Regions from separate parts of the Flavobacterium sp. KACC 22758 genome, predicted to be linked through region 1. Evidence: riboswitches for the same ligand, from Rfam matches in the RefSeq annotation. Region 1 holds a riboswitch; each other region holds the start of a gene.
The links. Region 1 has a riboswitch for S-adenosylmethionine ahead of PQ462_RS13415 (TlpA disulfide reductase family protein). Riboswitches for the same ligand answer to the same signal wherever they lie in the genome.

Region 1 (10,836 bases):
TAAAATGCAGGCTAAAACACTTTTACAAGAGCATATCACTAAAACAGCTTCGCTTAATCAAGAAGAATTTGATTATTTCTTTTCGCATTTCAAATCTTTGACTTTTAAAAAAGGACAAACGATTATCAGCGAAGGCGATAAAGTCGATTGTGAATATTTTGTCATTTCTGGCTGTTTAAAAGCTTTTTTTATAAATGATGAAATCAAAATGTACATTCTTCAGTTTGCCATGCCAACCTGGTGGACATCTGATTATAATGCACTTTATAACCAAACTCCCGCACAAATAAATGTAGACTGTATTACAGATGCCGAAGTACTGTGTTTATCCAGCACCGATCGGGAAAAACTCTGTGCAGAATTTCATCAAATAGAACATTTCTTTCGCTGGAGAACCAATAAAGGGTATATTGCTTCTCAAAAACGCCTTTTATCATTTATGAATAATAATGTAAAAACGCGTTATGAAGAACTTTTGGCTTTATATCCGCAATTGTACAATTTGGTGCCAAAACATTTAATTGCTTCTTATTTAGGAGTTTCCAGAGAAACCTTAAGCCGGCTTCATAATTCTTAGCTTTTTTAGCCACAGATTCCACAGATTAAAATGATTTTTTTAAGCAGATTTGTTTTCAAGTAGATTTTGTTGATTTGAGCAGATTCTATTTGAATTTGCGTTGTAAAACATAGCCCGTGGTTTCAACCACGGGAATTTAGATTGGGACTATACATTGTGTCCCTGCGGTTGAAACCGCAGGGAATGTTTTAAATTAGGTGTCATAATGTTTTAATTCTACATCTATATAAAAAAACTTAGAACCTTAGCAGCTTAGTATCTTAGAACCTTTTAAACCTAAAAAAACGAATGTGATCTACATCACGTAACCCATTTCTATAACCGCCGTTCCTTTGTATTGTACTTTTAAATACAATAAAAATGGAAACAACAAATTTTAATATCGTAAGCTCAAACAGCAGCGTAGAATGGACTGGCAGAAAAGTTACCGGTGCTCATAATGGTACAATTGGTATCAAAAAAGGTAATTTCATCTTTAATGATGGAAAAATAAAAGGAGGAAACATTATTATCGATACAACCTCTATCAAAATTCTCGATGTTACAGATGCGGCAACAAATGCTCAGTTTGCAGGACATTTGGCTTCAGATGATTTTTTCTCTATCGAAAAATTCCCAACTGCTTCTTTTGATGTTTTAAGTGTAAAAGAAATATCAAACACTGTTTATTACCTGGAAGGAAACCTGACCATAAAAGATATTACACATCTTGTGGGTTTTGAAGCTGAAATAAAAAACAGCAGTAATAGCATTTCACTTGCAGGGAAATTAATTATCGATCGTACAAAATACGATATCAAATTTCGTTCAGGAAATTTCTTCAAAGATTTGGGAGACACTTTAATCTACAATGACTTTGAGCTTGATTTTAATATCAATGCCGAAGCCGTTTTTTCAGGACAATCTAAAAACTAATTATCATGCCTTACGTAAAAATCGAATTGACCCGCGAAGGAGTAACACGCGGGCAAAAACAAGAATTAATCAGCGGTATTACCAATTTGATTACAGAAGTATTAAATAAAGATCCGCATTTAACCCATGTTGTAATTCAGGAAATAGAACTCGACGATTGGGGTTATGCAGGAGAACAAGTATCAGTATTAAGAGAAAAAGGCATTACAGCCGATAAAAAATAAAATCATGAAAAAACAAACTATAATCGTTACCGGAGCAGCTTCGGGAATTGGAAAAGGAATCGCTAAATATTTTTTAGACAAAGGGGATAATGTTGTAATCAATTCGCTAACAGAAAGCGCATTAGAAAAAACGTTCAATGAATTTGGTGCAGGCGATAATCTGGCAAAATTTGCCGGAGATGTAAGCGACAAAAAAACAGGAGAACAACTGGTTAGAATTGCTTTAGAAAAATTTGGTTCTGTAGATGTATTAATCAATAATGCCGGAATTTTTGCCAGTAAACCATTTTTAGAAGTAGACGAGGCGTATTTAGATACCTTTCTAAAAACCAATTTAAAAGGAACTTATTTCACAACTCAATCTGTTATTCCGCAAATGCTTAAACAGCAGGGAGGCGTGGTAATTAATATCGGAACACCATTGGTAAATCATGGTTTAGGCGGATGGCCCGCTTCGGCACCTATTTCAAGTAAAGGAGCAATTCATGCCTTGACGATTCAGTTAGCGGCCGAATTTGGAAAACAAAATATTCGTGTCAATACCGTTGCTCCGGGTGTAATTCGTACGCCAATGCATGGTGACAATGCTGATCAGAGTGCCGGACTGCATTTATTAAACAGAGTAGGAGAGACCGATGATGTTTCTGAAATGGTTTACACTGTTGCCAAAAGTAATTTTATTACCGGAGCCATTATTAATGTTGACGGCGGAAAAGGTGCAGGACACAATTTAAATTAAATGAAAACGATTTTATTAACTGCTTTTATGCTCTGGAATTTTCAGGGCATAAAAGCTCAAAATACAATTAAAATGGAAAATCAAATAGAAATTCAGGCTATTACAGATGCCATAGAAAATTATTATTTTAAAGGCATTTATGAAGGTGATGAAATACTTTTAGGAAGTATTTTTCAACCCGGAACATTCCTGTTTGGGGATGTAAATGGGCAGCCTTATTTTAAAACAGTCGATTTGTATCTGGATGGTGTTAAAAACCGACAAAGTCCAAAGGATTCCGGTAAGCCGTTTAAAGGAGAAATTCTGCATATAAGCGTTGTAAATTCTATTGCTGTGGCCGAATTAAATGTTAAAATGTATGACTTTAATTATCGGGATTTTTTATCTTTCCATAAGATTAACGGCCGATGGCTGATTGTTAACAAAATGCTGACTGATACCAGCAGATAATTTAAATCTTGAAGCAATGTGGTACAATACAAAAGCTAAAGAACTCTTAGGAATTGATTATCCAATTTTACAAGGACCTTTTGGAGGCAATTTATCTACTGTAGAATTAACAGCTGCAGTTTCTAATGCAGGCGGATTAGGCGGTTATGGAGCTTATACAATGAGTCCGCAGGAAATTTTCGACATTGATAAACAGTTAAAAGCAGCCACAAATAAACCCTATAATATCAATCTTTTGGTTTCAGACCACGATATTACCGAAGGCGGTTTAACCGATGAACAGTTTGAGAAAACAAAAGCCGTTTTTAAACCGTATTATGATGAAGCTGGAATCGCACTTCCGGAAAAACCAGCTCCATTTCAATCTAGATTTGAAAATCAGCTGCAGGTTATTTTAGACGTTAAGCCAAAAGTTTTCAGTTTTATGTTTGGCGTTCCCTCAGATGATGTTTTAGAACAATGCCGAAGATCAGGAATTGTAACGGTTGGAGCAGCAACAACTCTTGATGAAGCTGTTTTTTTGGACAGCAAAGGCGTTGATATGATTATTGCTTCTGGTTTTGAAGCAGGCGGACATCGTCCTTCTTTTTTAGATAAATCTGAAGCTTCTTTAACCGGAACTTTTGTTCTATTGCAGTTAATGCGCGAAAAAATAAAAACACCCATAATTGCAGCCGGCGGCATTGCTGATGGAAAAGGAATTGCAGCAGCTTTAACTTTAGGAGCAAGTGCTGCCCAGATAGGAACCGCTTTTTTAGCTACAAACGAATCTAATGCACTGCCAATTCACAGAGAAATGCTGTTTTCTGATGCTGCAAAATACACCACACTTTCACGCGCTTACACAGGAAGACTCGGACGCGGGATTACAAGCCGGCTTGCTAAAGATATAATGGGAAAAGAATCAGATATTCTGCCTTTTCCATTACAGACTACTTTTATTGCTCCACTGCGAAAAGCAGCGCTGGATAAACAAAAATGGGATATGATATTATTTTGGGGCGGTCAGATTTCTCCAATTTTAAAACATACTAAAGCTTCTGTTTTGATGAATGCTTTGATTGAAGAAACTACAGCTTATTTTGATGGATTAAAATCATAATTCTAAATACAAACTCATTTCATAACCGAAATGAGTTTTTTTTATGTCTTATAAAAACAAGCTAATCAAGCATATTGGGATTGATGTATGAATTTCCATTATAAAATTGATGCATCTTTTAAGTTTATATTTTGGCATAATTAGTTTAAATACAGTGATTTATATTTTGTTGAATAACACTTTTTTAATAAAAATGAAAAAAACTTATCTTATACTTGACTAATTTGGTAGAATTAGTATATATTTGTATCACAGAAAAATTATATAATGATACTTATCCAGAAAGACTGAGGGAATAGGCCCAATGAAGTCTTAGCAACCTGTTGCCGAATAAGGTGCTAAATCCTTCCGCTATAAGCGGGCAGATAAGAAAGATTTCCTCAAAATCTGAATAAGTTCATCCATTAAAATTTATTAAAATGAAAACAGAATCAATTTTATACGCCGGTTATGAGCTTTTGAATATAATTTTAGAAGAAAATAGTCTGGCCGTTTTTCGAATGTAAAAACACGAATTCTCTCTTAAACCTTCTTTTTAAAATACAATCTGCTGATGGTTTTTTCATCGGCCTGAAACCCTTTTGTCTAATCTAAAAACTAAAAATAAAATGAAAAAAATACTATTAGGTTTTGCTTTGTTTCTTGGAGCTGTTCAAACTCAGGCTCAGGAAAGTAATTTACAATTAAAAGGAACTGTTGTCGATACCGTTGCACAATACGTTTACTTACAGAAATTTCACAATAAAATGTTTACCACAATAGATTCAGTAAAAGTAAAAGACGGAAATTTTAGTTTTAAAACAAAAGTAAAAACGCCTGAATTATACGGATTAAGTGTAAACACAGAAAGTTCGCCTTTGTATGTTTTCCTTGAAAAAGAACCAATTACAGTAAAGCTGAGTCCGAAGAAATATTATACAGCTTCTGTCGTTGAGGGTTCAGCTTCTCAGGATTTATTCGAAACCTATAAAAAGAGCAAAGATCCAGAAATCAGCAAATTTATAACTGAACATCCAAAATCTATTGTTTCTGCTTATGTCTTATACAGAAATTGGTCGTACAGATTAACACCTGAGCAGATTACACAAAATATTGCCCTGCTGGATAAAAGTCTTCAAAATACCACTTACGTGAAAGAATTAAAAGAACTGGCTGTTGTTTTAGACGGATTAGCAGTAGGTAAAAAAGCCCCAGATTTTACAGCCAATGATCCTAACGGAAAGCCAGTTCGTCTTTATGATAATTTAAAAGGTTACACTTTAGTCGATTTTTGGGCTTCATGGTGCGGTCCATGCCGAAGAGAAAATCCAAATATCGTAGCCGCTTACAAAGAATTTCATGACAAAGGATTCAATATTGTGGGAATCTCATTAGATAAAAAGAAAGAAAACTGGATTAAAGGAATTCAGGACGATAATTTAACCTGGACACATGTTTCTGATTTACTTTTCTGGAACAGTGCCGTTGCTAAATTGTACGGTGTAAGAGCTATTCCGGGAAACTATTTAGTAGATTCTAAAGGAATAATCGTAGCGAAAAATCTGCACGGAGAAGAATTACAATCTACACTTAAATCACTTTTAGTGCAGGCAAATTAATTTATTTAAACACATAGAAACATAGTTTTTCTTTATGTATAAAGGCGTTTCACTTGTTTTAATAAACATAGCTATGTGTGAAAATCCAGATTTTTTCAAATATCTATTATTTAGAATATAATCTATGTTTCTATGTTTTTAAAAAAGATTCAATCAATAATAAATTTAGTTAATTAAAATGATAAAGGAAATGAATGCTATTGAGCCAACAACAAAACCAACAGAGTCTGAATGTTACTTTTCTAAGTTTAGAGAAAATACAGTAGGAATTGATCATACTTTCGAATCGGTTTACGGAGAACAAAATCTGATATATGCTGACTGGGTTGCCAGTGGAAGGCTGTATATCCCGATCGAAGATATAATGCTCAACAAAATAGGTCCAATGATTGCCAATACGCATTCACTTTCAAGTCAAACAGGAAAAACGTCCACGTATGCGTATCAGTATGCAAGAGATATTATTAAAAAATCGGTTAACGCTAATGAATCAGATGTTTTGATAACAACCGGAAGCGGTATGACCGCTGCTTTATCGAAACTGCAGCGTATTATGGCTTTGCGAACAAAATCAGACCAGGACAGACCTGTCGTTTTTATCACGCACATGGAGCATCATTCCAATCAGGTTTCGTGGTATGAAACAAATGCCGAAGTTGTGATTTTACCGCCTGATGAAAATAATTTAGTTGATCCGAAGGTGCTTTCTGAGGAAATCAAAAAATATGCAGACAGAAGCTTAAAAATAGGTTCATTTACGGCCTGTTCGAATGTTACGGGAATTATTACGCCTTATCATGAATTAGCTAAAATCATGCACCAAAACGGCGGACTTTGTTTTGTAGATTTTGCAGCTTCGGCACCGTATGTCAAAATTGATATGCATCCAAAAGATCCAGAACAGCAATTAGATGCAATTTTCTTTTCGCCTCATAAATTTTTGGGCGGACCCGGAACCTGCGGTATTTTAGTTTTTAATGAAAAATTATATCAATCTGATTTTCCAGATAATCCAGGCGGGGGAAATGTAAAATGGACCAATCCATTAGGGAAATATTGTTACAGCGATGTAATAGAAGTGAGGGAAGATGGCGGGACTCCGGGGTTTCTGCAGGTTATAAGAACTGCTTTGGCTTTAGAATTAAAACAACAAATGGGAGTTGACAAAATCAAAAAGAGAGAAAAAGAACTGCTTGACCTTTGTTTTTCGAGACTTCAAAAAATACAGGGATTATCCATTTTAGGCGATTTAACCACAGAAAGAATTGGCTGTGTTTCTTTTGTAATCGAAGATATTCATTACAATTTAATTGTAAGACTTTTAAATGACCGTTTCGGAATTCAGGTTCGCGGCGGCTGGTCTTGCGCAAGTACCTATGCGCATTATTTGTTCAACATCAATGAAAAAAGATCGGCTGAAATTACAAATGAGTTGTTACAGCGAAATCAATCTAATAAACCGGGCTGGGTGCGTTTATCGCTGCATCCGATTATGACAAATGAAGCGCTTTTTTATATCTGTGATGCAATCGAGAAAATAGCTTCGAATTATAAAAAATGGCAGAAAGATTATGAATATAATCCGGTTTCAAATGAATTTGAAAATCCTGAAATAAAAGAAAATATAGCAGAAGAAGTAAACGAATGGTTTAAGTTAGTGTAAGTATAGTTAGTTAAGTTTTAAACCCGACAGGTTTTCAAAAACCTGTCGGGTTTATAATGAGTAATATTCCGTAGGAATATCTCGCTTGTAGAAAAATGGTATCGTTTTGTGTTATGTCCTGTAAGGACATTTGTTTGATTGAATTTGGCATTTACGTCATTCATCAAACGTTCCTATGGAACGTATAATCAAAATTCAATTTTTGTTCTACCGACCAAACATTCCCAACGGAATGTTTTTTTTAGAATTATTTAAGCGATTCGATAATCTTTTCCCGGTGTGCCAATCCCCAGTTAACTAAGGTTTCTGTAACCGGAAGTACCGATTTTCCATATTCGGTAATAGCATAAATTACGGTTGCGGGTTTGGTATCTTGTTCGGTTCTTGTAATAAGAAGATTAGTTTCAAGTTCTTTAAGTTCCTTGCTGAGCATTTTAGCCGAAATACCGTCAATTTCACGCTGCATTTTTTTAAAATGAATAACCTGATGAGTTCGGTTAGTTAAAAATCTTAGAATCATCAATTTCCATTTTCCGCCTAAAACGTCAAGACTGTCACGCATTGCCATAAGTTCTTCAGAACAATTGGCTTCCCGAAGTACTCCGTTATCATTAATTTTTGCCATACTAGTTTCTCTTTGGTAACCGGTTACCTTGGGTTAACCCATAACAAAAATAAAGTATTACAGCGATACTTTTGTAAACTAAAACGATAAAAATGAAAGCAGTTATATTACAGGAAAACCGAGAATTTAAGCTCGAAACAGTGGTAATTCCACAGCCAGAACCCAATCAGATTCAGGTAAAGATTGCAGCTTCAGGATTTAATCCAATTGATTATCAAATGACTGAAAATGAATCTGAAAGAAAACTGATTCATTCACCAATTCTGGGACGTGAATTTTCAGGAATAATTACAGCAATTGGTACAGAAGTAACAGAATTTAAAATTGGAGATGCCGTTTTCTGCGGTTCAGGCAGTATGGGATCTAATGGAACTTATGCCGAATACATTTGTGTTCCGGAAGGAATCGCAGTTAAAAAACCTCAAAATATTTCTTTTGCAGCAACAGCAGGAATTCCATCGGCAGGACTAACCGCATTACAATCATTTAAAAGAATGAACGCTTCTGCAGCTGATTCGATATTTATTACGGGTGCTGCCGGCGGAGTGGGAAATATGTTTATAAAACTTCTTACAGCTAATAATTTTAAAAAATTTTGGGTAACAGCCGGAAATGATGAAAGTATCTCTTCTTTGATAAACTTAGGAGTAAAGCGAGAGCAAATCGTCAATTATAAAAAAGAAGATGTATACGAAACTGCTCTTTCTTTAAACGAAAATAAAAAGTTCGATATCGTTGTGGATTTGGTTGGAAACAGTATTGCTGATATCGCTGCAAAACTTTTAAAAATAAACGGAACTTATATTGACGTCACAAATTTTTTAACGGCAGAATCCCGAAGTATTCTTTTTACTAAAGGCGCAGCTATTTACAATATTTCTAATTATGCATACGGAATTGAGAAACAATATGAATATTACAAAAATGGTTTAAGTGAGTTGAGTTATTTAATAGAAAATGGAATTATTAGTCCGCCAAATATTTCTGTAATTGGTGAACTAAATACAGAAACTGTCAATAAAGCGCTGGCTATTTTGCGTGAGAACAAAACATACGGAAGAAAATTAATAATGAAGATTAATAAAGAATGAAAACAATACCAAGAAGAATCGTAACGGGCTTACGAAACGGAAAATCAATTATCGAACAAGATGAAATCGTGAGCAATGTATCAGAGCATTTTCCGGGATTAATTATTTCTGATATCTGGTCAACTGATAGTACACCGGCTAAATTTGAAGAAAAAAGAATTGAAAATACCGCTTTTCCAAATACACCAAAAAACGGAAGTTATTTTCGGTATGTACAAATTCCGCCTGATAAAGATCTAGGAATTGAAGCGCCTAAAGGTCAGCCTCATCCGTTAATGCATCAAACTGATACTTTAGATTACATCGTCATTTTGGCAGGTGAGATTTATTTGATAGTTGATGAAGAAGAAACACTTTTACAAGCTGGAGATATCGTAATTCAGCGTGGTACAAATCATGCCTGGAGCAATCGTTCAGATTTGCCCTGCATTCAGTTAGCTGTTTTACTGGATGCAAAAAAGGAGTAATTAATTTCAAGGAATCGTTTTAGTAATCTACTATTTTGATAGGTTAATAAAAGTTTTGTACTTTTTACATAAAAATTAAAAATATCTGTTTAAATTTGCAACCGCAATGAGAAACAAGAACCAGAATTTGAATTATTATAGCTGTAGTATGATGTACTGTGCTATTGCTATGAAATTCACTGATCTGGCTTATATATAAAATAATACAATTTATTTCAAAAAGCCTTTCATGAAGATTTGAAAGGCTTTTTTGTTTTAAAACCTTGAATTTGAACAAATGATTGAATTAAAAAATGTTACCAAAATTTTTCATCAGAAAGACAGGATAGTTTCTGCTTTGGATGGTGTTTCGCTCACGGTGCCGCCAGGAAAAATCTTTGGTGTAATTGGAACTTCGGGAGCGGGGAAAAGTACTTTAATCCGTTGTGTCAATTTATTAGAGAGACCCACATCTGGAGAAATTATTGTAGACGGAAAGGCTTTAATGCAGCTTTCAAACGCTGAACTGGCGATTGAAAGAAGACAAATCGGGATGATTTTTCAGCATTTTAACCTGCTTTCTTCAAGAACTGTTTTTGAAAATGTGGCTTTTCCACTTGAATTAGTGGGAACTCCAAAAGCCGAAATTAAAACGCGCGTTTTAGAATTACTGCAATTAGTAGGTTTAGCAGAAAAAGCAAATGATTATCCGGCAAGTCTTTCGGGCGGACAAAAACAAAGAGTTGCCATTGCCAGAACTTTGGCTAATAATCCGAAAGTTTTATTGTGTGATGAAGCAACAAGTGCACTTGATCCGGCTACTACGCGTTCTATTTTGAATTTGCTGAAAGATATTAACCGTCGTTTAAATATCACGGTTTTATTAATTACGCACCAAATGGAAGTTGTAAAATCGATTTGTGATGAAGTTGCCGTTATCAGCCACGGAAAATTAATAGAGCAGGGAAGTGTAGGCGAAATTTTTGCTGACCCTAAACATGAGCTGACAAGAGAGTTTATTGCTTCGTCTCTTCATTTAGAAATTCCAAGCGTTTACGAAGAAAAATTACAGAAAGAAGATAACGGAACCTTAAATCCGTTATTAAAGCTTGAAATGACCGGAAAATCGGTTAATGAACCTGTTATTTCTGAGGTTTCAAGATTGTTTGATACCAATTTTAAAATTGTAAGTGCGCAAATGGATCAGGCTGGAGATGTAAATTTTGGCGTTATGCTGATTGAATTATCAGGAAAACGTGAAAACTACGATGCAGCAATTCAATATTTTATTTCAAAACACATTAAAACAGAAATTATAGGTTATGTCTGATTCACTTATTGACTTATTAGTAAAAGGAACCTGGGAAACCATTGTTATGACTTTTGTGTCGGGCTTTTTTGGTTTT
Region 2 (10,836 bases), 2.6 Mb from region 1:
GTAAAAGAATAGACCACAGATTATAAAGATTAAACGAATTAGCGCTGATTTTTAAAATCAATGTAATCTTTTTAATCTGTGGCTAACCTTTCAGAATAATTTAGTGAGCTGAAAGGTTTGATTTTAGTGGCTTACAAAAATTTAATGTTAAATATCAAAATTTTATTTGGCAGTTAAATAAATAAATATTACATTTACTCTATCAAATTAGTCGAGTTTAAAAAAGGAATTAAATTTTAAATAGAAATGAAAACAATAGCAGGAAAAAATATGATGTGTTGTAGTATGATGCAAATGTGCATCCAACCTTGCTGTTGCCAAAAGTAAAAGATACAATCTTTGTTATAGTTACACTATAAGCCCTTTTGGTCGCCATCCGAAAGGGCTTTTTTCATTTCAACACTTTAAATTAAAAATCATGAAGACATTAAATTCCATAGCAGTAGAATATTTATTGAGAAACGATTCTCAAAATGACAATAACAAATCAGAAAATCTAACAAAAGAAATCACAAGAATCAATTCAGAACAGGATAGAAAAGTTCAAAAATCATTACTGTTTCAAATGTATGATCTTGAAACAGAAGGAGAATTTTCTTTTGCTTAATCACCACAAAATTTAATTACAATCAGATAACAATATATAATAGTATTAACAATACCTAAAAAACTAAGAAATCATGAGCACACAAAAATTTGCAACAAACGCATTACACGCAGGACACGATGTTACCAAAAATTCAGGAACAAGAGCAGTACCAATTTATCAGACATCATCATACGTATTTAATAATGCCGATCATGCTGCCAATTTATTCGGTCTTGCCGAAGCTGGATTTATTTACACAAGATTAAATAACCCAACAAACGATGTTTTAGAACAGAGGCTTGCCACACTCGAAGGCGGTATTGGAGCTGTAGTTACGGCATCTGGAGCATCAGCAATTTCTACCACTTTATTAACTTTATTAAGAACCGGCGATCATATCGTAGCATCAAATAGTTTATACGGCGGTACTTACAACTTATTAAGCGTAACATTATCTCGTTTAGGAATTACAACCACTTTTGTAGACCCTTCAGATCCACAAAATTTTACTAAAGCAGCAAAAGAAAATACCAGAGCATTTTTTGTAGAATCTTTAGGAAATCCAAAATTAGACGTATTAGACTTAAAAGCAATTTCGGCAGAAGCCAAAGCATTCAAAGTGCCATTTATAGTAGATAATACAGTTGCGACACCTTATTTATTAAACCCAATTAAATATGGTGCCGATATTGTAATTCACTCTTTAACCAAATATATAGCCGGAAATGGAACATCATTAGGCGGTGTAATTATCGATGCCGGAAACTTTGACTGGGCTAACGGAAAATTTCCTGAATTTACAGAGCCGTCTGCAGGATATCACGGATTAGTATATCACGAAGCTTTAGGAAATGCAGCCTTTATTGCAAAAGCAAGAATCGAAGGATTACGAGATTTCGGAGCTGCTTTGAGTCCGTTTAATGCTTTTCAGATAATTCAGGGATTAGAAACGCTTCCAATCCGAATTAAAAAACACAGTGGAAATGCTTTGGTTCTGGCCGAATGGTTAGAAAAACAAGATGAGGTAGTCTGGGTAAATTATCCAGGTTTGAAATCAAATAAATATTATGATTTAGCCAAAGAATACCTTCCGGAAGGACAAAGCGGTATTATAACTTTTGGATTAAAAGGAGGTTTTGACGCTGCTAAAAAAGTAGTAGACGAAACGAAGTTATTCTCACTTTTGGCCAATATTGGCGACACAAAATCGCTTATTATTCACCCTGCAAGCACTACTCACCAGCAATTGTCTGAAGAAGACCAATTGGCTACAGGAGTATCAAAAGATTTAGTCCGACTTTCTGTTGGAATAGAAGATGTTGAAGATTTAATTGCCGACTTACAAGCGGTTTTTGAAAGCGTAACCCAATCGCAGTACAGCATCAATAAGAATTAGGTTTTTTTGTTTTTTGTTTGAAAAATTGCCTTTAGCAGCGTGAGTTCTGCTAGAGGTGATTTTTTATGAAAAGAAAATCATCATACAGATATATTTTAAAAATTAAAATTATGTCAAAGCTTAAAATAAATATCATCCTATTTGGAATAGGAAATATAGGAAGCACATTAATCAATCAGATTATCGAAAGTCAGGAGTTTTTTCTGCAAAGCAAAAATGTCGATTTTCATTTCCCTATCATTACCAATTCTACAGTAGCCTTTTTCGAGAAAGAAGGCGTTGGATATGCCTGGGAAACCAATTTTAGAGAATTGGCTGTACCGTTTAGAGTCGAAGATATTATTGAATTTGCAAAAGAAAACGAATTCGAAAATCTTATTGCCGTTGATGCCACTGCCAGCGACGAATTGATTGGTCATTATAATACTTTAATCGAAAACGGATTCAATATCGTGGCTGTAAACAAAAAAGCCAATACGCTCCCAATTGATCTCTATAAAAAAATTAGGGAAAATCTAAAAAAATACGACAAAGAGTTCTTGTATGAAACCTCCGTAGATACAGGATTTCCGGTTTTGCAGACATTAAGGGATTTGTATTATTCAGGAGAAAAAATAACCAAAATACGAGGTGTGTTTTCAGATAACCTGAGTTATGTATTTAATCGTTTTTCGGCCGAAGAAAACTCTTTTTCCTCTATTTTAAAAGATGCCAGTCTGCTCGGATTAATGCGTTCTACATTTAAAGAAGATCTGTCTGGAAATGATACTGCCAGAAAACTATTGATCCTGACGAGAGAAATAGGAAAAGAATTCGAATTTTCAGATATAAAAATTCATCCTTTCATAAGAGAAGAACACTTAGAAAAAAATGGAATACTGAATAAAGATGCTATTGATAAATCATTTAAAATTGCCAAAATAACCCAAAAAGACAATCACGTCTTACGATATATTGGAGAATTTGATGTCGAGAAAAATACGCTGGAAGTAAAATTAGTATCAGAACCTGTAACATCAGCAATTGGCCAGTTAAAAGGTTCAGACTCTATTTTCGAAATTTACACACAATCATATGCTAATACTCCAATTGTGCTTCAAAGTGCATCACCATGCAAACAGGCAATTTCGAGAGGTTTAATAACCGATATTCTAAAAGTTGCAGAAAAAATAAAAAATAAAGAAGCAGTCTGGCTTTAGTGGTTTTCAATATTAGATAGTTCTTTGAAAGATTGAAACAGAAAGTTAGATATTTTTTTGTAAGATTTAACCTTCTTTAATTCAAATTGTAATTTTGTAAGATGTTTTTTAACGATAAAAAGCTGTTTTTTAACGTTTTTTAAGAAAAAATAAGCTTTTATAACTTGCAATATTAAAAAAATATTCGCAAATTTGTAAGACAAGTTAGAACTGTTAAAAAAGCAGTAATAATTGTTAAAATAGACAAAAACACTTTTTAGATTTTAATCACATCAAAAAAGTTTATAAAAAATACTAAATGCAAGATTTTTTAAAAATAACAGTCAAATCACAAATGAATAAGTCCCTACAGATGAACAAGATGTTCAATGTCGCACGTATTTGTGTATGCGTCTGTTGATACTAAAAGTATATATAAGTTGTATAAAACTTAGACCCTTTTGGTATTAAAAATCCAAAAGGGTTTTTTTATTCCATTTAGCATCATAACAAAGAATTAAAGTAAACATAAAGATTAAAAAATAACTAACATAAACTTAAACATCATGAGCGCAATTAACTACTTAAGAAAAAAATTCAGAAGTACAAAAACTGAAAGAAACAATCCGCCGCCAATAAATGAATTGATCCACCCAAGTTTCGGAATAACTGAAACAGATAAAAAAGCGGTAAAAAAAGCACCAAATTCATTATTGTTTTTGATGTATTCTAAAGAAAATGAAACGCTTTTCATCTAAGTTGAAAAGTACCATCATACAGGGCTGAAACCTGCATAACATTACTGGGCATAACGTTCGGTAATTTTGTGCGTACAATAGTTTCTGATTGAATTATGTTTAAGAAATTGAATAATCAGTATCGATAAAATTTGTTAGTTTAAGAAATTAGTAGTTAATTTGCACCGTTAAGTTCAAAAACGTATTGAAATGTTATAAAGAAAGGAGGAGGGATTAGACCCGATGAATCCTTAGCAACCCTTCGTTAATTCGAAGAAGGTGCTGCATTCTACCACGCCCAAACGTGGAAAGATAACAACAAGAATTTTTTTAGTTTCAACTCTAGACTTTCTTTCTAATATTTCCACATACAAATCAAAAAGTAAAAAGATTTGAAATTGGAAAATATACCAAGTCCCATTATAATTCAAGATTTCATCACCGAAAGTGGTGCACTGTATCAATCGTTACCGTTAAGTTTTACACTTTCCGGAAAACCGTTATATACAGCTCCAATTGTTTTGGTTAATCATGCCTTAACTGGAAACGCACATGTTACCGGCGAAAATGGCTGGTGGAGTGATCTAATCGGCGAAGCCAAAACTATCGATACCAATCAATATACCGTTTTGGCGTTTAATGTTCCCGGAAACGGAACCGATTCGTTTATAATCGAAAATTATCAGGATTTTACAACCAGAGATATTGCCAAAATCTTCATCAAAGGGTTAAAAGCACTGCATATTGAAAAAGTTTTTGCCATAATAGGCGGTTCTGTCGGCGGAGGAATCGCTTGGGAAATTCTGGCTCTGGAACCCAGCATTACAGAACATTTAATTCCTATTGCAACAGATTGGAAATCGACTGACTGGATGATTGCCAACTGTTTCCTGCAAGAACAAATTCTAAACAATTCTTCGAGACCAATCGAAGATGCCAGAATACACGCTATGTTATGTTACCGTTCTCCGGAATCATTCAAAGAAAAATTTCAGCGAACCATCAATCAGGATCTTTTGATTTTTAATATCGAAAGCTGGCTGGCACATCATGGCAAAAAATTACAGCAGCGATACCAGTTGTCATCTTATAAATTGATGAACCAATTGCTTAAAACCATCGATATTACCAGAAATAGTGAAGATTTCGAAACGTTAATATCTAAATCAAATGCTGCGATTCATATCGTGGCTATCAATTCAGATTTGTTTTTTACACCAAAAGAAAATCTGGAAACCTACAATGAATTAAAGAAATTTAAAAACAATGTTTTTTACAGCGAGATTGATTCGGTTCACGGACATGACGCTTTTTTAATCGAGTACAAACAATTAGATCATTTACTTGCCGATATTTTTAAGGCAGAAACAATAGCAAAATAAAATGAAAGTATTAAAATTTGGAGGTAAATCATTATCAAACGGAGAAGGACTTAACAAAGTAGTTTCAATCATTTCAGATAAAGTAAATCAAGGCGAGCAAATTGCCGTAGTCGTTTCTGCCCGAGGAAATGCGACAGATGAATTAGAAGATATCTTAAGAATTGCTGCTAAAAACGGTAATTATAAGCCTTTATTAGAAAGTTTTAAAGCATACCAGACTTCAGATTATCCGCAGGTAGATTTATCTGAGGAATTCAATATTTTAGATAAATTATTTGAAGGAGTAAGCCTTATTGGTGATTACAGCAATAAAATTAAAGATCAGATTTTGTCAAAAGGCGAATTGCTTTCGGCTAAATTATTGACTTCAATTTTAGTTGAAAAAGGAATACCTGCCAATTTTGTTGATACAAGAGAATTGTTGAAAACAGATTCTAAATTTGGTGATGCTCAGCCTTTAGAACAGCTTTCAAAGAAAAACGTCATCAATTATTTCAAACTTCATAATGGTGAAACAGTAAATATCGTTACCGGTTTTATTGGTTCAAACAACAACAACGACACCACAACTTTAGGAAGAAACGGAAGCAATTACACCGCTTCGTTAATTGCTAATTATCTGGATGCAGAAGAACTTCAAAACTTTACACACGTTGACGGAATCTATACAGCAAATCCAGATTTAGTTGCCGATGCTAAAAAAATCGAATTCTTATCGTTTAATGAGGCAAATGAATTAGCTAATTTTGGAGCAACTATTCTGCATGCCAAAACGATAATTCCTTTATTAGAAAAAAATATTCCCCTTCGTATTTTAAATACATTCAATCACGAAAATCACGGAACTTTAATCACTTCAAATTCTGCAAAAGAAGGAATTAAAACCCTTTCTGTCTTAGAAAATGTATCTCTTGTAAATCTTGAAGGACGAGGATTACTCGGAAAAGCCGGAGTTGATGCCCGAATTTTTAAAGTTATGGGCGATCATAACATCAGCGTAAGCATCATCTCGCAAGGTTCTTCTGAAAGAGGAATTGGATTAGTTGTGGCTAAAGACAAAGCAACTCTTGCAATGGTTGAATTAGAAAAAGAGTTCGAAAATGACTTTTATTCTAAAGATGTAAACCAGATTACAGTGACTGATAATGTTTCGGTAATTTCAATTATTGGGCAGGATTTAAGTACATTCCATAAACCCTATACAGCTTTAATTAAAAATAAAATAGTTCCAATTTTATTCAACAATACCGTTACTGGTAAAAATGTGAGTTTGGTTGTTAAAAAAGAAGAATTAAACAAAGCCTTAAACGTAATTCACGGAGAGATTTTTGGAGTTTCTAAAAAAATCAACATTGCGATTTTCGGTCACGGATTAGTGGGTGGAACTTTAATTAATCAAATTTTAGAATCGGCTTCTGCAATCGAAAAACGAAAAGATATTAAGCTGAATGTTTTTGCTATCGCAAACTCTAAAAAACTGCTTTTAAATAAAAATGGCGTAACTTCAAGCTGGAAAAACGACATTGAAACAAAAGGCGAATCATATACGATTCAGGACATTATTGATTATGCAAATGAATACCATTTAGAGAACTTAATTGCAGTTGATAATACAGCGAGTGCTTCATTTGTAGAAAATTATGTTACACTGGTAGAAAGCAGTTTCGACTTGATTTCGTCAAATAAAGTCGCTAATACTTTAACGTATGGTTTCTATAAAGAATTAAGAAAAGCTTTGGCAGAAAACCAAAAGAATTATTTGTACGAAACCAATGTTGGAGCTGGATTACCGTTAATTGATACAATTAAACTGCTTCACCTTTCAGGAGAAAACATTACAAAAATTAAGGGGGTTTTCTCAGGAACATTAAGTTATTTATTCAATAATTTTTCTGCAAAAGATGCTCCGTTCAGCGAAATTCTGCAGGAAGCAATTGATAACGGATATACAGAACCAGATCCGCGTGAAGATTTATGCGGAAATGATGTGGGAAGAAAATTATTGATCCTGGCAAGAGAATTAGATTTACAAAATGAGTTTGAAGAAATTTCAATTCAAAATTTAATTCCGGAGCACTTACGTGAAGGAAGCGCTGCCGATTTCTTGACTAAATTAAAAGAATTTGATCCAATTTATGCTAAAATAAAAGCAGATCAACAGCCAAATCACGTATTAAGATATATTGGTGAATTGTCTGGAGATTTGCAGAATGACAAAGGAAATTTAGAAGTAAAATTAGTTTCAGTGCCTTCAGATACAGCTTTAGGCGGATTAAAAGGATCTGATTCTTTCTTCGAAATTTATACAGAATCTTATGGAGATCGTCCAATCGTTATTCAAGGAGCCGGTGCAGGTTCTGCCGTAACAGCAAGAGGGGTTTTCGGAGATATTTTGAGATTATCTGATAAAGGGTAATTAGAATTTTAGATTGCAGATTTTAGTCCCGATAGCTATCGGGATAGATTTAAGATTTGAATTCAAACAAAACAAAAAAATAACAACACAATGAAAGTAACACTTAACAGAGTAAATGACGCATTTCATTTTAAAGTAAAAAATGAACGCGGACACATAGTTGACGTTGACAGCAGAGCTGAATTTGGCGGAAGCGATTTAGGTGCAAGTCCAATGGAATTAGTGTTAATGGGGGTTGCAGGATGCAGCGCTATTGATATGATTTCGATTTTAAAGAAACAGCGCCAGGAAATCACTTCTTTTAACGCTGAGGTTGAAGGAACACGAGTGCAGATTGAAGAAGCAAAACCTTTTAAAGAAATCGATGTGGTTTTCTATTTAGAAGGAGAAATTAACCCGGAAAAAGCAAAAAAAGCGGCGCAGCTTTCTTTTGAAAAATACTGTTCAGTTGCCAAAACAGTTGAACCAACAGCAACAATTAAATACAAAGTTGTCTTGAACAACGAAGCTTTATAAATTAGATAATTAGTCAATTAGATAATCAGAAAATGCTCAGATTGCGCATAAATAATTGACTTGTTTTAGTTTAGATTTCAGTTTTTAAAACTTGAAACCTGAAACTTTAAACTTGAAACAAAAAACAAAAAAACAACACACAATGAATACAGAAGAATTTGGTTTTGAGACACAAGCCATTAGAACACAATTAGAAAGATCACAATATTTAGAACATTCGGTGCCTTTGTACCTGTCGTCAAGCTTTGTTTTTGAAGATGCCGAAGATATGAGAGCTTCTTTTACAGAAGAAAAAGAAAGAAATATTTACAGCCGTTTCAGCAATCCAAACACAACTGAGTTTGTGGAGAAAATCTGCAAAATGGAAGGAGCTGAATCTGGTTATGCATTCGCAACAGGAATGGCTGCGGTATATTCTACTTTTGCGGGCTTATTGAATTCAGGCGATCATATCGTTTCTGCAAGCAGTGTTTTTGGTTCTACTCACGCTTTGTTTATGACTTATTTTCCGAAATGGAATATCGAAACTTCTTATTTCGAAATTAATAAACCGGAAACAATCGAAAGTTTCATCAAGCCAAACACTAAAATTTTATACGCCGAATCTCCAACAAATCCCGGAGTAGATGTTATCGATTTAGAATTGTTGGGAAATATTGCCAAAAAACACAACTTGATTTTAATTATCGACAACTGTTTTGCAACGCCATACTTACAGCAGCCAATTAAATTTGGAGCACATTTAGTAATTCATTCTGCTACAAAATTAATCGACGGACAAGGTCGCGTTTTAGGCGGGGTAACAGTTGGAAATGCCGATTTAATCAGACAGATTTATTTGTTTTCTAGAAATACAGGACCGGCTTTATCACCATTTAATGCCTGGGTTCTTTCAAAAAGTTTAGAAACTTTGGCCGTTCGTGTAGACAGACACTGCGAAAATGCTTTAAAAGTAGCTGAATTTTTAGAAAGTCATCCAAATGTAAACAGCGTAAAATATCCTTTCTTAAAATCGCATCCACAATATGAAATTGCTAAAAAGCAAATGAAAGCGGGTGGAAACATTATTGCATTTGAAATTAAAGGTGGTATCGAAGCTGGAAGAAAATTCCTGAATTCAATCGAACTTTGCTCATTATCTGCTAATATTGGAGATACAAGAACAATCGTAACGCATCCGGCATCAACAACTCACAGTAAATTATCAGAAGAAGATCAATTGGCAGTTGGAATCACACAAGGTCTTGTTCGTGTTTCTGTAGGTTTAGAAACCGTAGAAGATGTAATTGCCGATTTAAAACAAGCGCTTGGATAAGTCATCTTCGATTTAAGAATTCAAATTATATTAGTGACGATTTTTGACTGTAAATTTATTACTGTTAAAAATCGTCATTCTTTTTGAGGGATACTTGAGTAAAAATTATATTTTTGTTTCTGAAGAAAAACTAATGCGATCAAAATTAACCATATACCCATGAATCAATCAACTTATATTCTTGATGATAAACTATTAGCTTCAGTTGGAGCGCGGTTTTTAAATTATATTATAGATCTTTTTGCTTTTATAATTCTTTTCGTGATAACAGCCCTTTTTTTGGGAATTTTAATAGGTTTAGGATTTACACAAATTGGAGTATGGATGGATAATATGGGAGATTTTGGATGGAATGTTATTGCTATTCTTATTTCACTAATTTATTATTTGATGATGGAAGGCTTATTTTCAAGATCAATAGGGAAATTTATTACCGGAACTATTGTAGTTGATGAAAACGGTCAAAAACCTGACTTTGGAACTATTTTTAAAAGAAATTTATGTCGTTTTATACCGTTTGATGCATTTACTTTTTTAGGGGGTTCACGAGGCTGGCACGATTCTATTTCTCATACGTATGTGGTTAATAAAAAAGAACTGGATGAAGAAATTAAAATATTTCATGAATTTAATTTAATAGGGAACAAAGAAGTAATTTGATAGATTTAGTAGAATTTAACTATTGATCTGTTATTATTCTCATTTAAAAAGCCTATTTTTGTTGCAGAAAAATATGAAGTTTGTTTGTTTTAGAAAAAATCTAAAATTTACAGTCTCATTTAAAATATAAAAATGCTTTCAAAGAAGACAAAATACGGAATTAAAGCCCTTACATATTTAGCCAGGAGAGAAAATAACGAACCTGTACAAATTGCCGAAATCGCCAAAAGTGAACATATTTCGATTAAATTTCTGGAAAGTATTTTATTATTACTTCGAAATTCAGGATTTCTTGGTGCCAAAAAAGGAAAAGGCGGTGGTTACTATTTAATTAAAGACCCGAAAGATATTAGTATGGCTAAAGTATATCGTATTTTAGAAGGTCCAATTGCGCTGCTTCCATGTGCAAGTCATAATTTCTACGAAAAATGCGACGACTGCGATGACGAATCTACTTGTGCGGCAAGGCGTTTAATGACAGAAGTTCGTGATAATACACTCAAAATATTAGAAAGTAATTCTTTAGCAGATATTGCTTTTTAAGCTTAATTATAATTTAAAAATAAAAAAGACCATTTTCATAAATTTTGAAATGGTCTTTCTTATTTTTTACGAAATTTTAGTTTAAAAAATCAATTTATATCCAG
Region 3 (10,836 bases), 2.6 Mb from region 1:
GCATCGATTAAATCTTCTGGCAAATCGATTCTGAAAATCTGCGGCAAAACTTGTAAATGTCTTTGAACAGCAATTGGTTTAATTCCAGGAATAATAGGAATTGTGATCCCCATTTCTCTTGCTTTTTCTACAAAAGCAAAATATTTCGAATTATCAAAAAACATTTGTGTTACCACATAATCAGCTCCTGCATCTACTTTTTCTTTTAATCTTTTTAAATCTGATTGTAAAGATGGTGATTCTAAATGTTTTTCCGGATAACCGGCAACACCAATACAGAAATCTGCTTTGTTATCAGCATCTATTACTTCGTGCAGATATTGCCCGCAGTTTAGATCTTTAATTTGTTTAACCAAATCAATTGCATAGTGGTTACCGCCAGCTTTTGGCACAAAAGATTGTTCATCTTTCATTGCATCGCCGCGAAGCGCCATTACGTTGTTAATTCCTAAATAATGACAGTCAACCAGCATGTATTCGGTTTCTTCTTTTGTAAAACCACCGCAAAGCAAATGCGGAACCGTATCTACATTATATTTATGTTTTATAGAAGCGCAGATTCCAAGCGTTCCAGGACGCATACGAGTCAGTTTTTTATCCAAAAGTCCGTTACCTTTATCTATGTAAATATACTCCTCACGTGAAGTCGTTACATCAATAAACGGTGGATTAAACTCCATTAACGGATCAATATTATCGTATAATTCCTGAATACTTTTCCCCTTTTGAGGCGGAATAATTTCAAATGAGAATAATGTTTTTCCTTTGGCGTTTTCTATATGTTCTGTTACTTTCATTTTAAGTCTTAAAGTTTGAAAGTCGAAAGTCGAAAGTCTTTCCTTTCGGACTTTAAGACTTTTGACTTTAGACTAATTTAATCTGCTATATTAGGGTTTAACCATTTCATTGCGTAATCAAGCGGTACATTTCGGCGTTTGGCGTAATCTGTAACCTGATCCTCTTTTATTTTTCCTAGTCCGAAATAGCGGCTTTTTGGATTTCCGAAATAGTATCCTGAAACTGACGAAGCCGGCCACATAGCCATGCTTTCTGTTAGTTTCACTCCTATTTGTTTTTCAACATCTAAAAGCTTCCAGATTGTTGGTTTCTCTAAGTGATCTGGACAAGCTGGATAACCCGGAGCAGGACGAATTCCTTTATAATTTTCTTTAATCAATTCTTCGTTGGTTAAAGATTCATCGGCATCATAACCCCAGAAATCTTTACGTACTCGCTCGTGAAGATATTCGGCGAAAGCCTCCGCAAAACGATCTGCAAGGGCTTTAACCATGATTGAATTGTAATCATCTAAATTCTTTTCGTATTCTGCTGCCCATTCGTCTACACCAAAACCTGTTGTTACACAGAAAGCTCCCATATAATCGGTTACGCCACTGTCTTTTGGAAGAATAAAATCGGCTAAAGCAATGTTTGGAGCACCTTTTGTTTTTTGCGACTGCTGACGAAGCGTTAAGAATTTCTCTAAAACTTTTCCATTTTCATCGCGCAATTCGATATCGTCATCATTTACCTGATTCGCAGGGAAAATTCCGTAAATACCCTTTGCTTTTAGTTTTTTCTCAGCCAAAATTACTTTCAGCATTGCCTGAGCATCGTTAAAAACAGATGTCGCTTCTTTACCCACAACTTCATCCGTTAGAATCGCAGGATATTTTCCGTACAATTCCCAAGTCTGAAAAAATGGCGTCCAGTCGATATACGGAACCAAAACATCTAGTTCTATTTCAATCGTTTGTGCACCAATTACTTTTGGTTTAACTGGAGTATATTCGCTCCAGTCCAATGGCAATTTGTTTTTACGGGCATCTTCAATCGTCAGGAAGTTTTTATCTCTCGAACGATTTAAGAATGTTTCTCTAAAAGAATCGTATTCTGCACGAATATCTGCTGCATATATTTTTCGGTTATGATCTAACAGATTTCCTGCAACAGTAACAGCTCTCGAAGCATCGTTTACGTGAATTACAGTTTCTCTGTATTGAGGCGCAATTTTCACCGCGGTGTGCGCGCGAGAAGTAGTTGCCCCGCCAATCATAATCGGGATTTTAATATCTTGTTTGTCTAATTCTTTGGCCAAGTACACCATTTCGTCAAGCGAAGGTGTAATCAATCCGCTTAATCCAATAATATCTACTTCGTGTTCAATTGCCGCTGCAATGATTTTTTCTGGAGGAACCATAACACCAAGATCTACAATCTCATAATTGTTACAAGCTAAAACTACCGAAACGATGTTTTTACCAATATCGTGAACATCGCCTTTTACAGTCGCCATCAGGATTTTTCCGTTTCCTTGTTTGTCTCCGGCTTGTTTGCTTTCTTCGATAAAAGGTAATAAATAAGCCACGGCTTTTTTCATTACACGAGCCGATTTCACCACCTGAGGCAGGAACATTTTTCCGCTTCCGAATAAATCTCCAACCACATTCATTCCTGTCATCAAATTGATTTCGATAACTTCAATTGGTTTCGTTGCAGCCAAACGCGCTTCTTCAACATCTTCTTCAATAAAAGCATCAATTCCTTTTACCAATGAGTGTGTAATACGCTCTTGAACGGTTCCAAAACGCCATTCCTGAACTACTTTTTCATCGCTTTTTGCTTCGCCTTTTACATTTTCTGCAAAATCTAAAAGTCGTTCCGTAGCATCGTCGCGTCTATCTAAAATTACGTCTTCAACGTGTTCTAATAAATCTTTCGGAATGTCATCGTAAATCGTCAACATCTCCGGATTAACGATTCCCATCGTCATTCCGTTTTTAATTGCGTGGTACAAAAACACCGAGTGCATCGCTTCACGAACGGTATCGTTTCCTCTAAAAGAAAACGAAACGTTACTTACTCCACCACTAATATGTGCATGCGGAAGATTCTCCCGAACCCATTTTGTTCCTCTAAAAAAGTCCAGAGCATTCAGGCGGTGTTCTTCCATTCCTGTTGCAACTGGGAAAATATTCAAATCGAAAATAATATCCTGCGGAGGGAATCCTACTTTGTTAACCAAAATATCATACGAACGCTTACAGATTTCCACTCTACGATCGTAATTATCGGCCTGACCCACTTCGTCAAATGCCATTACAATAGCAGCTGCTCCGTAACGTTTGATTAATTTAGCGTGGTGAATAAAGGCTTCTTCTCCTTCTTTTAACGAAATCGAGTTTACAACGCTTTTTCCTTGTACTACTTTTAGACCTGCTTCAATGATTTCCCATTTCGAACTGTCGATCATAATCGGCACTCTCGAAATATCTGGTTCTGCAGCAATTAAATTCAAAAATTTAGTCATTGCAGTAACACCGTCAAGCATTCCCTCATCCATATTAATATCGATGATCTGTGCTCCGCCTTCTACCTGCTGTCTTGCAATATCAAGCGCCTCGTCATATTTCTCTTCCTTGATTAATCTCAAGAATTTTCTTGAACCTGTTACATTCGTACGCTCGCCAACATTCACGAAAACACTTTCGGGCGTAATAATCAACGGTTCTAATCCTGATAATACAAGGTCTCTTCTTTTTTCTGTCATTTTCTACCAATCCATTGTTCCTACAGAACATTTAATTTACTTTTTGCTTGTCTTTGCGATGAACGAAGCAATCTCATTCTAATATTTCAAATCCTAAAAACTATTTTAGGATTATGTGTTTATTCTTCAACCTTATTTTGGGCGTGTCCCTCCGGGCCGGGCTATCCGCTATTAGTCCTCGCTCTTCCTTCGTCAGGCTGTGGGCTAACCGCTTCTATCCCTCACGCAAATTCGGTTTCATAAGAAATTCTCTCAATTATCCCCTTTATATTCAATTTGCCAGTTAAGGCTATCCAATTTATCAAGAGTGATAAAATATTTTTTACTGTAAATATTTTTAGCAAATATTGTTTTCCAACCATATTTATCTACACTATCCTTTTCTACTATAAATAACCTTGCTTTTTTGTCTTCTAATCTTTGAAAATAATTATTCCAATATCTCGGTCTATCGCTATTAGCAATCATTTTTCCGCTCATGATTTCCTCGAAAACAAATGGAGCATCATAATCTCCTCTTTTACTTTCATTAAAATCATCTTGATATTCATAATAAAAGCTTGAATCATTCATACTATCATTTTCGGATAGAATACTATATATTATTTTATCAGAACTATTTTTAACAATCAGTTCTCTTGTATCTAATTTATCACAAGAACAAAAATTAAGTAAAATAAAAATCAAAAGAATTTTACTTGTTTTTAGCATAATTTTTATTTGTACAAAATTTTCTAAATTATTCAATAACCGGCGCAACTCTTGGCTTATAATCCTTCGCAACCTCAGCAATTAGTCGAATATGATCTGGCGTTGTTCCGCAACAACCTCCGATGATATTGATTAAATTATCTTCTAAATACTCTTTAATGAATACCTGAGTCTGTTCTGGTGTTTCGTCATATTGTCCGAAAGCATTTGGTAAACCTGCGTTTGGATGTGCCGACACATTAAAGCTTGTGTTATGCGCTAATGTTTTTAAATACGGTTTCAACAAATCGGCTCCAAGAGCGCAATTAAATCCTACACTTAATAACGGAATATGCGAAACTGAAATCAAAAACGCTTCTACAGTTTGTCCAGAAAGTGTTCTTCCTGAAGCATCTGTAATCGTTCCTGAAACCATGATTGGAATATCGATGTTGCGTTCTTCTTTTACTTCTTCGATTGCAAAAAGTGCGGCTTTTGCATTTAATGTATCGAAGATTGTTTCTACTAAAAGTAAATCGCATCCCCCATCCATTAATGCTTCTGCTTGTTGTTTGTATGCAATTCGCAAATCGTCAAATGTTACAGCTCTATAACCCGGATCGTTTACATCTGGCGACATACTTGCTGTACGGTTTGTCGGCCCAATTGAACCCGCTACAAAACGTGGTTTTTCTGGATTTTTAGCAGTAAACTCATCCGCAACTTGTCTGGCGATTTTTGCCGATTCGTAGTTTAACTCGTAAACCAAATCTTCCATGTGATAATCGGCCATACCGATTGTCGTTCCTGAGAAGGTATTGGTTTCTACAATGTCAGCACCTGCTTCAAAATAAGCGGCATGAACATCGCGGATCGCTTGTGGTTGTGTTAGGGATAGTAAATCGTTGTTTCCTTTTAATGGATGCGGGAAATCTTTGAAACGCTCTCCTCTGAAATCTTCTTCTGAGAAATTATAGCGCTGCAGCATTGTTCCCATTGCTCCGTCAAGGATTAGGATATTTTTTTTTATTGCTTCTTGAATTGTTATTGCCATGGCTTCTTTTTTTAGCTTCTGAGATTATCCCGATAGCTATCGGGACTAAGATGCTAAGTTTTTTTATTATGATTGTGAAGGTTCTTTTAAACCCAACAGGTTTTGAAAACCTGTCGGGTTTAATCTTCGATATTTTTTTTACATTAATTCCAAAAGTGCAGTATTGCTGGCTCATTAGCCCCGATTGAAGTGGAAATTATTTTGCTTTTTCCTTTAAAAAGCAAAATGATTGCAACGTAAAGCGGGAACTACTGACTGCAAAAATGCGCCAATGATTCGCTCCTGATACAGAATCTGTTTCAGTAAATATTATATGTTATCGAGAAAAGTTTTGAGAAATACGAGTATGTATTTGTGTTATCTATCTTTAATACTGGAAAATGTCGTACAAAGTAGAATTTAGCACCTTCTTTATGATAAAGGGTTGCTAAGGTTTCATCGGGTCTATCCCTCCGCCTTTCGTGATAACTGACAATAATTTTAAGAACAGTGCAAAGGTATGAAATAGGGTTTCGATTTGCAAATGTTTTTTTTCTAAGGTTCTGAGGGACTTAGGCGCTAAGGTTCTAAGGTTTTTCTTTTATATAATTTTAGCTCCGGAGGAGCATAATATTTATAGAAAAACAATCATCAGAACATAAAAGCTCCAGCGGAGCGATATATATTTCGCTCCGCTGGAGCTCTTGCCCAAACGAATAATTTCTTTTCTATAAATATGTCATCCCTCTGGGATTAATAAAAAAGCTAAACCTGTTTTTCTAATATAGCCCGTGGTTTCAACCACGGGGAACGTATTGTGATAATCCGTTTTGTTTTGTTATCATGTAAATTGATTGTGCGTTGTGTCTATACGTTGTGTTCCAGTGGTTGAAACCACTGGCTATGTTTGAATATGTTTTATAAAAAAAAGCTCAAACTTTTTTAAAGTTTGAGCTTCATATATAAAATCTTAGTGTCTTAGAAACTAAGAATCTTAGCAACTTAAACAATCGCTTTCACAACCGCTTTTGGCGCTTCTTTACGAGTTCCGTCGAAACCGTCTACTCCTGAAACTGTTGTATATTTCAATACGTATTTTTTACCTGGATTGATGATTCCGTATGCAGCTTGGCACATTAAAGTTGCTTCGTGGAAACCACAAAGGATTAACTTTAATTTTCCTGGGTATGTATTTACGTCTCCAATTGCGAAGATTCCCGGAATGTTTGTCTGGTAATCTAATGCATTGTTTACTTTAATTGCATTTTTCTCGATTTCTAATCCCCAGTCTCCAATTGGACCTAATTTTGGCGTTAATCCGAAAAGTGGAATGAAATAATCGCAGTCGATTTTACGATGTGCGCCGTTTTCTTCGATATCTAGTGACTCAACGTGCTCAGCACCATTGATTCCGATAACTTCTGCTGGAGTGATTAATTTGATTTTTCCAGCTGATTTTAATTCCTGTACTTTTTCTACAGAATCTAAAGCTCCTCTAAATTCGTTTCTTCTGTGGATTAAAGTTACTTCTGAAGCCACATTTGCCAAGAAGATACTCCAGTCTAATGCTGAATCTCCTCCTCCTGCAATTACCACTCTTTTGTCTCTGAATTTCTCAGGATTTTTAATGAAGTATTTTACTCCTTTATCTTCATAAAACTCGATATCTTCGATAAGTGGTTTACGAGGCTCGAAACTTCCTAAACCTCCAGCGATTGCAATAACTGGCGCGTGAAATTTAGTTCCTTTGTTTGATGTTACAATGAAAGTTCCGTCTTCTTGCTTTTCAACTGTTTCAGCACGTTCTCCTAAAGTAAAACCTGGTTCAAATTGTTTGATTTGCTCCATTAATCCATCAACTAAATCTCCTGCTAATACTTCTGGAAATCCAGGAATATCATAAATTGGTTTTTTTGGATATAACTCTGATAGCTGTCCTCCTGGTTGTGGAAGAGCATCTAAAATGTGGCATTTTAATTTTAACAATCCTGCCTCAAATACGGCAAATAAACCTGTTGGGCCTGCTCCAATTATAAGTATATCTGTTTTAATCATTATGTTGTTGTTTATAATCATTCTTAATAACGCAAAGAAACGAATAAATCCTTGTACTTTCAATGATTTTTATCATTAATTTCTTTCCGAAACCTTTTTACTCTTTATTTTTTAATGAAGAGGTAATCTCATTCATTCTTTTAACCTTTTCTTCAAAATTGCCTTTTAAGGTTTTTCGATATTCGTTCAGATTCTCAACCATTTGGTTGATATCTTCTGGAATTACTTCTTCAAAAAATTCACGCAATCTTTTTGCCGTTGTTGGCGATTTTCCGTTAGTAGAAATAGCAATTTTGACATTTCCTTTTGTTACGATTCCACCCAAATAATAATCACATAAATCTGGTGTGTCGGCTATATTGCAAATCAAATAGCGTTTTCTTGCTAAATCGTAAACCTTTTTATTTACTTTCAAATCGTCTGTACAGGCAATTACCATGTGACGTTTTTTGAGCATTTTCTTTTTGAACTTCGATTCCGTCAATTTAATCGAAGGATGTTTCTCGGCCAGAACTTTTATTTCTAAATGAAATTCTTTTGCCACTACCTCAACATTTGCATTCGGACTTGACTTTAGCAAGAAAGAAAGCTTTTCCAGACCTACATTTCCTCCGCCTACAATTAGTACATTTAAATTGTGAAGCTTTAAAAATATCGGATATAATTCGTTTTGTTCCATGTTACCAATATGTTGTTCCTAACGGAACAATTAATAATGCAAACTTCGGGTTAAAACCTGACGCTGCAAAATCGGTGTTAATCATATGTTCCTAACGGAACATTATTAATGTGAAAACATTTTTTTTCTACCGATGAGATGTTCCTAACGGAACATAATTCTAACGAATTTCTTCTTTTGATAGAAATTCTTCGTAAAATCCTTTTAGTTTATTGCTTTCGCGGACAACCTCGCCGAAAACAATAATGGCTGGCGAACCTAATTCTTTTTCTTTTACAACTTCTAAAATTGAATCTACTGTTCCAACTCCAACTTTTTCTTCTGTTGTTGTTCCGTTTTGGATGATCGCAACGGGTAAATTTCCTTTATCTTCTTTTTGAAACAAATCGATGATTTGAGGCAATTTGTGCATTCCCATCAAGATTACAACTGTTGCAGAAGATTGTGCAGCCAAAGCTACATCTGAAGATAATTTTCTATCTGATGTTGTTCCCGTAATGGCCCAAAAGCTTTCTGAAACGCCTCTTTTTGTTATTGAAATTCCCTGACTTGCAGGAACTGCAACTACAGATGAAATTCCTGGAACAACAATGGTTTCGATTCCGAAACTTTCTGCAAATTCCACTTCTTCACCACCTCTTCCAAAAATAAATGGATCACCGCCTTTTAATCGAACTACGTTTCCGTAAGTCAGTGCATTATCCACAATCAACTGATTGATTTGATCCTGCGTATAAGCATGATTTCCGATTCTTTTTCCAACAAAAATTCGAATTGCATTTTTAGGCGCGTAGTCCAGAATTACTTCGTTGGCCAAAGCGTCGTATAAAACCACATTTGCTTCAGCCAATGCTTTTACAGCTTTTAGCGTAAGTAAATCGGGATCGCCCGGACCTGCACCGACTAAAGTTATTTTGGGTTTTATATTATGCATTTGCTAATTCCTGTGCTCTGAAAGTTTCGATTTTGTCAAAGAAAACTGTTGCTTGTGCAATATAATCTTTAGCGAAAGCTTCAGATGGTTCATTTTTATTGATTTGATAAACCAAATCTTTAAAAGTTGAGTTTAATTCGATTTTGTTCGTGTCAATGAAAACAGTATCAAACAAGTCTACAATTCCTGCGTGGTGATTTGTTTTTTGGTTTTCTGCCAATAATAATGCTTTTGCACCGTTTACAAATCCTGCGTAAGCATGGTAAATTGCATCTGACCATTTTTTCTCGTCGAAAGATTCCTGAGCCAAAATCAATTTTTCTTTAGCTTCAAACAATAATGTCGCCACTAAATCGATCACAACTCCGGCGCATTCTCCAACTCCAACTGCTTTTACGTAATTGTCTGCATTACCCCAATCCACAAAATCTGCTTCTGTTAAATTGGTTACATCTGCGTAAGGTTTTAAGATTTCGTAGAAATATTTTTCTCCTTTTGCATCATAATAATCAAGGAATTTTTGTCCGCTTCCATTCGCATCAAAATCATTTAAGATCGTACGCAATGCATCTGGACCTCTACGGCTAGGCACTTTGATTACTTTATCAGCAAAACGTCCAGCTCCGTTTCCTAATCTTCCTCCACCAAGCAAAACCTGTAAAGCCGGAGCTACTAGTTTTCCTGAGTTGATAGACATTCCTTGGAATCCAATTGCAGACATATTGTGTTGTCCGCAAGCATTCATACAGCCTGAAATTTTAATTTCGATTTCGCGGTTGTTTAAATACTGAGGATATTCTGCCGTTAAAACTCTTTCTAATTCTTCTGCAATACCGGTACTACTTGCAATCCCCAAGTTGCAAGTATCAGTACCCGGACATGCCGTAATATCTCCAACTGAATTATATCCTAATTGAACAAAATCCAATTTGGCTAATTCTTGGTAAAAGAATGGTAAATTCTCTTCTTTTACGTGACGTATTACAATATTTTGACGCAATGAAAAACGTAATTCATTTGCTGCGTAGTTTTTAATTAAAGCGGCTAATAATCTGGCTTTATCAGTATAAAAATCTCCTAATAAAACTTTGATCCCGATAGCATAATAACCGTCTTGTTTCTGCTTAATTACATTCGAATTTTTCCAAGCTTCATAAGCTTCTGTATCTTCGATTGTAACTTGCGGAACTTCTAATAACGGTTCTGGAATTGGTCCGTCAAAAGCGGTTGTATCAATTTCGTATGTTTCAAAAGCGATGGCTTTTTTCTCTTTTTCAACCAAATCAAGAAAAGCATCTTTCCCCATTTCTTTGATTAAGAATTTCATACGCGCTTTCATTCTCTTTGCACGTTCACCATATCTATCAAAAATACGGATGATTCCTTCAGCTGTTGGAATGATTTCATTAACCGGAACGAATTCTGAAAGTAATTCGGCATGTGCTGGCTGAGATCCTAAACCTCCTCCAAACATGATTTTAAACCCACGCTGTCCGTCTTTGATTTTCGGAATAAATCCTAAATCGTGTAAATAACTCAAAGCCGTATCTTCGTCTGAAGAGGAGAACGAAATTTTGAATTTACGTCCCATTTCCTGACAAATCGGGTTTCTTAACAAATATTGAAAAAGTCCGTGTGCATAAGGCGAAACATCAAATGGTTCGTTTACGTCTACACCTGCTAATTCGCTTCCTGTAATATTTCTTACTGTGTTTCCACAAGCTTCACGAAGCGTAATATCATCTTTAGCCAAATCTGCCCAAAGTTCTGGTGTTCGGTCTAAACTCACATAGTGAATCTGGATATCCTGACGTGTAGTTATGTGCAAACGCCCTGTAGAATATTCATCAGAAACTTGTGTGATACGAACTAATTGCTCGCTGGTCACTTTACCA

Region 2: another riboswitch for S-adenosylmethionine. It lies ahead of PQ462_RS02470 (alpha/beta fold hydrolase); the one in region 1 lies ahead of PQ462_RS13415 (TlpA disulfide reductase family protein).
Region 3: another riboswitch for S-adenosylmethionine. It lies ahead of PQ462_RS02545 (homocysteine S-methyltransferase family protein); the one in region 1 lies ahead of PQ462_RS13415 (TlpA disulfide reductase family protein).

What each region holds. Positions count from the first base shown of each region.
Region 1 is NZ_CP117878.1:3,122,591-3,133,426, reverse strand. Features, by position in the region: gene PQ462_RS13445 (Crp/Fnr family transcriptional regulator) at 5-577, shown strand; gene PQ462_RS13440 (YceI family protein) at 938-1,492, shown strand; gene PQ462_RS13435 (tautomerase family protein) at 1,498-1,716, shown strand; gene PQ462_RS13430 (SDR family NAD(P)-dependent oxidoreductase) at 1,721-2,455, shown strand; gene PQ462_RS13425 (nuclear transport factor 2 family protein) at 2,456-2,905, shown strand; gene PQ462_RS13420 (NAD(P)H-dependent flavin oxidoreductase) at 2,922-4,007, shown strand; SAM riboswitch class I at 4,279-4,379, shown strand; gene PQ462_RS13415 (TlpA disulfide reductase family protein) at 4,616-5,605, shown strand; gene PQ462_RS13410 (aminotransferase class V-fold PLP-dependent enzyme) at 5,796-7,268, shown strand; gene PQ462_RS13405 (winged helix-turn-helix transcriptional regulator) at 7,516-7,893, opposite strand; gene PQ462_RS13400 (NADP-dependent oxidoreductase) at 7,986-8,984, shown strand; gene PQ462_RS13395 (cupin domain-containing protein) at 8,981-9,451, shown strand; gene metN (methionine ABC transporter ATP-binding protein MetN) at 9,729-10,760, shown strand; gene PQ462_RS13385 (methionine ABC transporter permease MetI) at 10,753-10,836, shown strand, end outside.
Region 2 is NZ_CP117878.1:552,208-563,043, forward strand. Features, by position in the region: gene PQ462_RS02450 (hypothetical protein) at 419-607, shown strand; gene PQ462_RS02455 (O-acetylhomoserine aminocarboxypropyltransferase/cysteine synthase family protein) at 681-1,985, shown strand; gene PQ462_RS02460 (aspartate kinase) at 2,096-3,184, shown strand; gene PQ462_RS02465 (hypothetical protein) at 3,730-3,921, shown strand; SAM riboswitch class I at 4,111-4,219, shown strand; gene PQ462_RS02470 (alpha/beta fold hydrolase) at 4,299-5,282, shown strand; gene thrA (bifunctional aspartate kinase/homoserine dehydrogenase I) at 5,284-7,698, shown strand; gene PQ462_RS02480 (OsmC family protein) at 7,789-8,214, shown strand; gene PQ462_RS02485 (trans-sulfuration enzyme family protein) at 8,357-9,529, shown strand; gene PQ462_RS02490 (RDD family protein) at 9,689-10,189, shown strand; gene PQ462_RS02495 (RrF2 family transcriptional regulator) at 10,322-10,732, shown strand; gene PQ462_RS02500 (sulfite exporter TauE/SafE family protein) at 10,814-10,836, opposite strand, start outside.
Region 3 is NZ_CP117878.1:568,425-579,260, reverse strand. Features, by position in the region: gene metF (methylenetetrahydrofolate reductase [NAD(P)H]) at 1-797, opposite strand, end outside; gene metH (methionine synthase) at 875-3,550, opposite strand; gene PQ462_RS02550 (hypothetical protein) at 3,803-4,261, opposite strand; gene PQ462_RS02545 (homocysteine S-methyltransferase family protein) at 4,290-5,294, opposite strand; SAM riboswitch class I at 5,649-5,765, opposite strand; gene PQ462_RS02540 (NAD(P)/FAD-dependent oxidoreductase) at 6,276-7,328, opposite strand; gene PQ462_RS02535 (precorrin-2 dehydrogenase/sirohydrochlorin ferrochelatase family protein) at 7,426-8,007, opposite strand; gene cobA (uroporphyrinogen-III C-methyltransferase) at 8,168-8,941, opposite strand; gene PQ462_RS02525 (HEPN domain-containing protein) at 8,934-10,836, opposite strand, start outside.